Regions from separate parts of the Zoogloea sp. GW822-FHT05C07 genome, predicted to be linked through region 2. Evidence: riboswitches for the same ligand, from Rfam matches in the RefSeq annotation. Region 2 holds a riboswitch; each other region holds the start of a gene.

Region 1 (3,215 bases), 1.4 Mb from region 2:
GTACGTCCGACGGGGAGAACAGGGTCCATTCGGCGTTCTCATGCACCCGCTTCATGAACAGGTCGGGAATCCAGTTGGCGGTGTTCATGTCGTGGGTGCGCCGCCGCTCGTCACCGGTGTTCTTGCGCAGGTCGAGGAACTCCTCGATGTCCAGGTGCCAGGTCTCCAGGTAGGCGCACACCGCGCCCTTGCGCTTGCCGCCCTGGTTTACGGCGACGGCGGTGTCGTTGACCACCTTCAGAAAGGGGATCACGCCCTGGCTGTGGCCGTTGGTGCCCTTGATGCGGCTGCCGAGGGCGCGCACTGGGGTCCAGTCGTTGCCGAGGCCGCCGGCGTATTTCTGCAGCAGTGCGTTCTCCTTGACCGCCTGGTAGATGCCTTCCAGGTCGTCCGAGACCGTGGTGAGGTAGCACGAGGACAGCTGGGAATGGCGCGTGCCGCTGTTGAACAGGGTCGGTGTCGAGCACATGAAGTCGAAGCTCGAGATCAGCGCGTAGAACTCGATGGCACGGGCTTCCCGGTCGATCTCGTTGAGGGCGAGGCCCATCGCGACGCGCATGAAGAAGATCTGCGGCAGCTCGATGCGGCGCCCGTCCACGTGCAGGAAGTAGCGGTCGTAGAGGGTCTGCAGGCCGAGGTAGCCGAACTGCAGGTCGCGTTCGGGGCGAAGGGCGGCGGCGAGGCGGGCTAGATCGAAGTCGGCCAGGCGCGGGTCGAGCAGCCCGGCGGCGATCCCGCGGCCGACGAATTCCGGCAGCTGCTCGGCGTACAGCCCGGCCAGCGCATCGAGTTGCACGCCGTGGCCCAGCACTTCCCGCGCCAGGCTGACCAGCAGCAGGCGCGCGGTGGCCTGGTTGTAGCCGGGTTCGCGCTCGATCAGGCCGCGCGCGGCGAGGATCAGCGCCTGGTCCACGTCGGCGAGGGGAACGCCATCGTAGAGGTTGCGGAGGGCGTGGTCGAGGATGGCCTGGGGGCTGACACCATCGCCCAGGCCGGCGCAGGCGGCCCGGCAGTTGGCGAGCAGGCGGGCGGTGTCGAGGGGGATGCGGCGCTCGCCGTCCAGTACGTGGAGGATAGTCGCGGCCGCGCTGTCGACTGGCACGGCGGCCCGTTCCGCTGACCGGCGTTCCCGGTACAGCACGTAGGCGCGGGCCACGTCGTGCTCGCCGGAGCGCATCAGGGCCAGTTCGACCTGGTCCTGGATGTCCTCGATGGAGACCGTGCCGCCGTCGGGCAGGCGGCGGGTGAGGGCGCGCAGTACGGTGTCGGTGAGGCGGCCGACGATCTCGCGGACGCGGGACGAGGCGGCGCTGGCGTTGCCCTCCACGGCGAGGAAGGCCTTGGTCATGGCCACGGCGATCTTGTCGGCGTTGAAGGTGACGACGGCTCCGTTGCGGCGGATGACCTGCAGCGCGGCGACGGCGGTTTCATGGCTGCCGGCGTGGCTCGGCGAGGATTTCAGGATGGCGGTCTGCAAGCGGGTTCTCCGTGTCCGGGGGGGCGGAGAGCCGAGGGAGCAATTGGAGCGCGGCAGCGGGAACCCGGCAGGGCGGCCCGCCGCACGACGGCGGCAAGACTCCTCGTTTCAGGGACACCCCGCCCCAAAAGCGCAAAAGGATTGGGCCATGGCAGGTCTCCTGACTCTCGGGTCCGCGTGTCGTGCCGGCCTTCCCGGAGCGCATCCAGTGGCTGTGGGGGCACGAAACTCGCCGATTACAGTTGCGGGGGCAGTGCCGGCATTGAGACCGTGGTCTCGCACCGGCTTCCCTTTTCATCCCCTGGCGGGGAACCAATGACGGGGCGGAGTTTAGGCGGCGATTGATGGGGATGTCAATCGATGAGGCCGCTATCTAGTTATTTTTACCGCTCCGTAATCAATGGATAGTAGGTTGGCTTGCAGTGCCCCCCTGTGGCGCGGCGCCCCATCCTGGCCAGCTAAGCTGGGAACGCATCACCCGGTACGCGTACCCAGCCTTCCATGAGGATGCGCGCGCTGCGGCTCATGGAGGCGCGGGTGACCACCCAGCCGCTGTCCGTGGCCTGGGCCTCGGCGCCGACGCGCAGCGTGCCGGACGGATGGCCGAAGCGCACGGTGTTGCGCTTGCCACCGCCCGCGGCGAGATTGACCAGGGTGCCGGGGATGGCTGCGGCAGTGCCGATGGCCACCGCCGCCGTGCCCATCATCGCGTGGTGCAGCTTGCCCATCGACAGCGCGCGCACCAGCAGGTCGATGTCCGCGGCGGCGACGGCTTTGCCGCTGGAGGCCACGTAATCGGCCGGCGGGGCAACGAAAGCGATCTTCGGGGTGTGCTGCCGTGTGGCGGCTTCGTCGAGGCTGCGGATCAGCCCCATGCGCAGGGCGCCGTGGGCGCGGATGGCCTCGAAGCGGGCCAGCGCGGCGGCGTCGCCGTTGATGGCGTCCTGCAGTTCGGTGCCCTGGTAGCCCAGATCCGCGGCGTTCACGAAGATTGTCGGGATGCCGGCGTTGATCAGCGTGGCGCGCAGGCGTCCGCCGGCGATGACGGTTTCGGGCAGCTCCAGCTCGTCCACCGAGCGGCCGGTCGGGAAGAGGGCGGCGCTGTCGTTGCCACCCTCGCGGTCACCCTCGTCAGCTGGATCGACGAATTCCAGCGCGACCTCGGCGGCGGGAAAGCTGACGCCATCCAGCTCGAAATCCCCGGTTTCCTGCACTTGCCCATCCCGCAGCGGGACATGGGCGATGATGGTCTTGTCGATGTTGGCCTGCCAGATGCGTACCGTGGCCAGGCCATCAGCCGGCAGGCGGGACGCGTCGACGAGACCGGCGGTGATGGCGAAGGGGCCGACGGCCGCCGACAGGTTGCCGCAGTTGCCGGACCAGTCCACGAAGTCCCCGTCGATGGCGACCTGGCCGAACAGGTAGTCCACGTCGTGATCGGGCCGCGTGCTCTTCGACAGGATCACCACCTTGCTGGTGCTGGAGGTGGCGCCGCCCATGCCGTCGATCTGCTTGCCGTAGGGATCGGGGCTGCCGATCACCCGCTGCAGCAGGCGGTCGCGGGCCGGCCCCGGCGCGCGGCAGGCTTCCGGCAGGTCGTCTACGCGGAAGAACACGCCCTTGCTGGTGCCGCCGCGCATGTAGGTGGCGGGGATGCGGATCTGCGCCGGAAAGGCGGGATGGGTGACGCTGCGGGTCATGTCTGCTTCCTTGCCGGTGCGCGGCGGAGAATCATCAG
Region 2 (3,215 bases):
GTTGCGCGCCACCTTGGGCTTGAGATAGTTGAGTTGGGTGCTCAGGTCGTGGAAATACTCGAAGGCCGCACGCAGACGCCGGTCGAGGCTGGTCCTGGCTGCATCGACCCGTTCGAAGGCGTCTTCGGCAGCCCGCTGGCGGGTCTCCACCTCGCCGCGCAGCTGGTCCAGCAAGCCGCCACTCCGTACGGTCGGCAGCGGCTCCTCGTCCTTTTGCGCGGCGGCCGCCTGGCCAGCGAGGCGCACCGGCGGGAAGTCGTTGCCCGGGACCTCGTGATAGGTCTCCTTCGAACGGGGCAGGCCGCTGTAGCGGGAGTCGATCTCCTGCACGCGTTTTCGCGCCGCCTCCAGATCGAAGGAGTTGATGTCGGCGAGCAGGGCCTCTGCCTCCGCATCCAGGGTGTCGGCCTTCGTATCCTCGCGTCGGCTCCGCTCCTTGTCCGGACAGGAATCCGGAAGGGAGGGCGAGGCCATGCCGCGGCCGGGAGGGAAAAAGGAATCGGGTTGCACGGAAGTCAGGACACCACTGGAAATTGATCCGCTGGAAGGGACCGGGGTTATTACAGATGCAAGTATTCCGCTGCCTGCGGGCCCGGTCAATCCCGGAATGGTGCGGGATTACCCTCCAATCCCTGTGAAAAATTCCCAGTCCCGGAAACTCTGTCCCCGAAACGGGCAAAATCCAGCATCGTTCGCTGCCTTCCGCTAGGGCAGCTTGCACGCGTAAAGGACATGCGGTTAGACTCCGCGCCGTTACGGGTGCCGACCCTGCGTCTGCAGGGAAGGTGAAACGGGAAGTCCGGTGACGTCGGTGAGCATGCTCTCCCCGACCATTCCGGCGCAGCCCCCGCTGCTGTAAGCCTGACGAATCTGCTCCACGCCACTGGGTTTTTCCCGGGAAGGCCGGCAGAAGAGAGTGAAGGCGAGCCAGAAGACCGGCCTGTGACGATTTGGTGTGGTACCGGCCCCGGGGTGTGGGCAGATCCGACCGATGGGCTTGCCCAGACCCGTTGCCGTCCCGTTCCCTCCGCCGTCTTCCGGAACCGTCGCCGCCACAGGTCCGCACCCGCCTGGTCAGTATGCGTTTGTTCTGCACATCCCCGTTGCCCTGCCGCACTTCGTTCAATCGACACGAAGGAAAGCAAGCATGCACATCGAACCGGGGTACGTCGCCAGTGCCAAGATCGTCGCCGCCAACGCCGCCGCCGTGGCGCTGCTCGGCAGCCAGTCCATCCACCTCCTCAAGCAGCCGCAGCTGATCGCCCGCACGCTCATCGCCGGCGTCTTCTTCACGCTGTTCATGCAGGCCTTCCACCTCAAGGTCGGCCCGTCCGAACTGCACTTCCTCGGCGCCATGCCGATCTACCTGTCCCTCGGCTTCGTGCCGGCCCTGTTCGGCTTCGCCATCGGCCTGCTGGCCCAGGGCCTGCTGTTCGAGCCGACCGACCTGGTGCATCTGGGCGTCAACACCCTGTCCCTCGCCGTGCCGCTGATGCTGGTGCATGCCACCTTCGGCCAGCGCCTCGCCCGGCTTGATGTGCGCAGCATCCTCAAGCTCGATGCCGCCTACTACAGCGGCGTGACCCTGATGGTCGGCTTCTGGCTTGCCATCGGTGAGGTCGCCACGCCCTTCTCCGCCTGGCTGGCCTTCGCCTCGTCCTACGCCGCCATCGTGATGGTCGAACCGATCTTCACGCTGCTGGCCCTGCAGGCCATCGGCCGCCGCCAGGACAACCCGGTGGTGCGCTTCTGCTTCGCCGCGAAGGCTGCCTGATGGCTGGCAAGGTCTGGTTCGTGGGCGCCGGTCCGGGCGACCCGGAGCTGCTCACCGTGAAGGGCCGCCGCCTGCTCGAAGAAGCCGGCGCGATCCTCTTCGCCGGCTCGCTGGTGGATCAGGCGGCGACGCTGTTCGCGCCGCCCGGCTGCGAGATCCGCGACTCCAAGGACATGACGCTGGAAGAGATGAGCGCCTGGCTCCTCGACCAGACCGCCCGCCACGCCACCGTGGTGCGCCTGCAGACCGGCGACCCCGGCCTGTACGGCGCGCTGGTAGAGATGACCCGCCCGCTCACCGCCGCCGGCATCGAATGGGCGGTGGTGCCGGGCGTCTCGTCGGCCTTCGCCTCGGCGGCGGCGGCCGGCGAGACCCTGACGCTGCCGGAAGTCACGCAGACAGTGATCCTGACCCGCGTCGCCGGGCGCACGCCGATGCCGGCGGGCGAAGAACTGGAAGCACTGGCCGCCCACCGGACGACCCTGTGCATCTTCCTGTCCATCACCCTGCTGCACGCGGTGCAGCGCGCGCTGCGCGCCGCCGGCTGGGCCGAGGACGCGCCGATCGTGGTGGTGCAGAAGGCCAGCTGGCCGGGCGAGGAGAAGATCGTCCGCGGCACCCTCGCCGACATCAAGAAGCGCTGCCAGGCCGAGAAGATCGCCAGCCAGGCAATGATCATCGCCAGCCCCACGCTGGGCGCCGCCGACTGGCCGACCCTGGCCCGCTCCAAGCTCTACGACCCGGCCTTCGGCCACCGCTTCCGCAAGGCTTCGGCCGCCTCTGAAGAGACTTCCGCATGAACGACACCACCCTGCTCCTCGTCGGCCACGGCTCCCGCAACCGGGACGGCAACAAGGAAATCCTGCACTTCGCCGCCCAGTGGCGCGAACGTCACCCGGCCTGGCGCATCGAGGTGTGCTTCATCGAGCACGCCGACGTGCTGCTCGCCGAAGGCCTCGACCGCGCCGCCCGCGACAGCCGCCGCGTCGTCGTGCTGCCCTTCATCCTCAACGCCGCCGGCCACGTGAAGATGGAGCTGCCGGCCGCCATCGAGGATGCCCGCGCCCGCCACCCCGGCGTGGACTTCGGCTGCACCCGCCACCTGGGCATGGGCCGCGAGATCCTCGCCGTGCTGCAGGGCCAGCTCGACCGCCTGATGAAATCCCTGGCGATGCCCGACCCCCAGACCACCGGCGTGGTCCTCCTCGGCCGCGGCTCGTCGGACGCCGGCGCCAACGGCGAACTGGCCCGCATGGCACGCTGGCTCTTCGAGGACAACGATCACGAGCTGGTGGACCTGGCCTTCACCGGCGTCACCTGGCCGCGCCTCGAAACCATCGTCCAGCGCCAGGTGCGCCTGGGCATGACGCAGATCTGCGTGGTGCCGGTGTACCTGTTCACCGGCGTGCTGATCGAGCGCATCCAGGCCCAACTGGAGCGC
Region 3 (3,215 bases), 1.5 Mb from region 2:
AAGGCGTTTACCAGCCCGTAGCCGCCCATTGGGTTGACCTCGTTGGTGCGGTCGTAGCGGCCGCCGGCGCCCTGCCATTCGGCGCCCACGGTGAGGGCCGCGAAGCTGCGGCTGATTGCCAGGTTGCCGGTCTTGTTGGCGCGGCGCTGCAGGCGCTTGTCGGTGTCCAGGTCCTTCGGATCGAGGAAGTCGATATTGGCGACGATGTCGAAGCCGGCGAGCTGGCCGCCGTAGCCCAGGCTGATGCCTTCTAGGCGGGCGCTGCCGACGTTCTGCGGGATGAAGTTCTGGTCGTTGACGATCAGGTTGCTGATGCGGTTGCGGAAATAGGTAGCGCTGACGCTGTGCCCGTGCTGTTCCCACAGCAGGCCGACTTCCTTGTTGTAGGCGCTTTCCGCCTTCAGGTTGGCGTTGCCGTAACCCGGGTAGTACAGCTCGTTGAAGGTCGGCGCGCGGAAGGCGTTGCCGATGCTGCCCTGCACGCGTAGCGTCGGCAGGATCTGGTAGCCGTAGCCGGCGTAGCCGGTGGTCTTGCCGCCGAACTGGCTGTTGTCGTCGTGGCGGGCGTTGAGCTGGACCTTGTGCGGGCCGAAGCCGGCGGTCCACCCGAGCAGGGCCGAGTTGATCGTGCGGCTGACGTCGAAGGTGTCCTGGTTGACGGCCTTCTGGTGCAGGTTCTCGTAGGCGGCGAGCAGGGTACCGACCGGCAGGCGGATGTCGTTCTGCCACATGAACTGCTGCTGGGTGGTCTTGATCGACGCGCCGTTGGGGGCGTAGGAGGCGAAGTCCTTCGAATCGTCCACCGACTGGCCGAAGCGCACGGTGCTGGTCCACACGTCCGTGAGGCGATTGCGGGTGAACAGGTTCCAGGCGTTCTGGATATTGTTGTTGTAGTTGTCGAAGCCGACGCCCGAGTCGTAGTGGTTGCGGCTGGTGGCGTAGAGGATCGAGGCACCCACTTCATGGCCGTCCGTCAGGCGATAGCCCAGGTTGGCGGAGAAGTTGCTGTTGCGGTACGGATCCTTGTCCGGGTTGTAGTAGAAGGGCTGCTTGGCCTTGCTGTAGATGGCGCTGTAGCCATCGTTCTCGGCATAGCCGCCGCGCACCGAGTAGGACAGCTTGTCGGTACCGCCGGACACGCCGACCGAGGTTTCGCGGGTGCCGTAGCTGCCGATGCCGACGAAGGCGTCCACCTTCGGTGCGCCTTCGCCCTTGCGGGTGAAGATCTGGATCACGCCGCCGATGGCATCTGCGCCATACAGCGCGGAGGCCGGGCCGCGGACGATTTCGATGCGCTCGATCTGCGACAGCGGGATGTCCTGCCAGCTCGGCGTGCCGAGGGTCGTCGAGCCGAGGCGCATGCCGTCCACGATCAGCAGGGTCTGGCGCGGGCTGGCGCCGCGGATGAAGATGTCGGTGGCCTTGCCGGGGCCGCCGCTGGAAGCCATCTGGATGCCGGGCTGGCGGGCCAGCAGTTCGGGCAGCGAGAAGGTCGAGCCGGCGCGTTCGATCTGCTCGCGCTCGATGACGGTGATGTCGGCCAGCGACTCGTCGGCACGCTGGGCCTGGCGGGTGGCGGTGACGACGACGGTGGGCTGCTCGGCCGGCGCAGCCAGCGCAATGGCGGGGAAGGCGGAAGCGACCGCGAGGGCGGCGGTGGAAAGGCGGATGATCATCTGTCAGGTTCTCCCGGACCCGGTGGCGTCCCCGCCGACTCGGGTGGATTGCGTCTGGAAATGCCGGGGAGTAGCCGCAGAAGGCCGGACAGGATCACGGCCGCGCGCATTGCCACCACCCCGTGGCACTTCCGCTGTTGTGTGATCGAGGCCGGTATCCGGGCTCACAAGCCGAGCCGGTGCGGCACAATGCCGACCGGACAGGACGCATCGCCTTCCCAGGCCCGGTGGGCCCAGTGGCTGTGTGATGCGTCTGGCGCTTGCTTACCGTTGCGGGGGCAGCACAGGCATTGCGGCTTCCGTGGAAGGACGCGCACCTGTTTCCCGTTTAACTCCTGGCCTGGATGGCCGCTGGAGCACCTGGAGCACGCGTGTCGCCGGACCGATTCGGCCCTGTGGCGACAACGGCGGCGATAATACCACCAAAATCAGTCACTTCCCGAATTTGGTTGACGTTTACGTCAATCAACTGGAGCCTTCTTATGTCATCTGAATTTATCCTGGGCGGCGCCCGTTCCGGCAAGAGCCGCCACGCCGAGCAGGCTGCCGCCGCCAGCGGCCTGGCCGTGCATGTGATCGCCACCGCCGAGGCGCTGGACGAAGAGATGCGCGTGCGCATCGCCCGCCACCAGGTCGACCGCCCCGCCGGCTGGAACGTCGTCGAAGCGCCGCGTGCGCTGGCGGAGGCGCTGCAGGCGACGGCGTCGGCGGAGCGCTGCGTGGTCGTCGATTGCCTGACCCTGTGGCTGGCTAACCTGCTCGACGGGGCTGAGAACCTGCCGCCCGCTGCCGGCGCCGAGTTGCTGCCGGCCTTTGCCCGCGAGCGCTCGGCCCTGCTCGAACTGATTCCGCGGCTGCCGGGGCGGGTGATCTTCGTCGCCAACGAGGTGGGCCTCGGCCTGGTGCCGGAAAGCCCGCTGGGCCGCCTGTTCCGCGACGAGGCCGGGCGCCTCAACCAGGCCGTGGCCGCCCTCTGCGGACGGGTGACTTTCGTCGCCGCGGGCCTGCCGCTGATCCTCAAGGGGGCCTGAGGGCCGGGCGGTAATAGGTCACAGCCCGGTCATGTCCCGCCGCATAGCGGTGTCAGCTTGCTGCAGGGCACCATGGATCCCCTAAAAAAAGCAAACGGGAATCCACACCATGAGCACTCAACGCCTTGCCAGCAACGTCGGGCAGATCTGCCGCATCGCGCTGCCGTCCTATCCGGGCAGCGGCGCCACCTGGTACGTGGACGGCGCCAACGGCGCGGTCCGCGTCTGCCTTGAGGAAAGCCAGGCGACGGCCGCGCAGCCGTGCGACGGCAGCCAGGTCTTTTCGGTGATCGGCGAGGTGGCCGGCGACTACGAACTGCGTTTCGTGCTAAAGCGCGCGTGGGAGCGCGAGGTGCGCAACAGCCGCCGGGTCGTCCTGCAGGTCCGTTCCATGGGTCGGCAAAACCGCGCCAATTAAGGCTTCCCGGCCGTCCGGCGGATATCGCGGGGCGGCTGTCCAGGCGCGTTGGCGCTTGAACAAATGGTTTGGGCGTCCTAGCATCCGCGG

The links. A riboswitch is a leader RNA that binds a small molecule or an ion and turns the genes downstream of it on or off. The one in region 2 is predicted to bind cobalamin.
Region 1: it holds a riboswitch for cobalamin, as region 2 does, so the genes downstream of both, AC3QL2_RS24150 (ribonucleoside-diphosphate reductase subunit alpha) here and AC3QL2_RS18085 (energy-coupling factor ABC transporter permease) in region 2, are expected to answer to the same signal.
Region 3: it holds a riboswitch for cobalamin, as region 2 does, so the genes downstream of both, AC3QL2_RS11235 (TonB-dependent receptor domain-containing protein) here and AC3QL2_RS18085 (energy-coupling factor ABC transporter permease) in region 2, are expected to answer to the same signal.

What each region holds. Positions count from the first base shown of each region.
Region 1 is NZ_CM179510.1:5,265,586-5,268,800, reverse strand. Features, by position in the region: gene AC3QL2_RS24150 (ribonucleoside-diphosphate reductase subunit alpha) at 1-1,477, opposite strand, end outside; cobalamin riboswitch at 1,611-1,810, opposite strand; gene prpF (2-methylaconitate cis-trans isomerase PrpF) at 1,936-3,177, opposite strand.
Region 2 is NZ_CM179510.1:3,899,336-3,902,550, reverse strand. Features, by position in the region: gene AC3QL2_RS18090 (hypothetical protein) at 1-474, opposite strand, end outside; cobalamin riboswitch at 741-958, shown strand; gene AC3QL2_RS18085 (energy-coupling factor ABC transporter permease) at 1,148-1,774, shown strand; gene cobM (precorrin-4 C(11)-methyltransferase) at 1,774-2,574, shown strand; gene AC3QL2_RS18075 (sirohydrochlorin chelatase) at 2,571-3,215, shown strand, end outside.
Region 3 is NZ_CM179510.1:2,383,532-2,386,746, forward strand. Features, by position in the region: gene AC3QL2_RS11235 (TonB-dependent receptor domain-containing protein) at 1-1,676, opposite strand, end outside; cobalamin riboswitch at 1,809-2,055, opposite strand; gene cobU (bifunctional adenosylcobinamide kinase/adenosylcobinamide-phosphate guanylyltransferase) at 2,159-2,707, shown strand; gene AC3QL2_RS11245 (protease inhibitor I42 family protein) at 2,817-3,125, shown strand.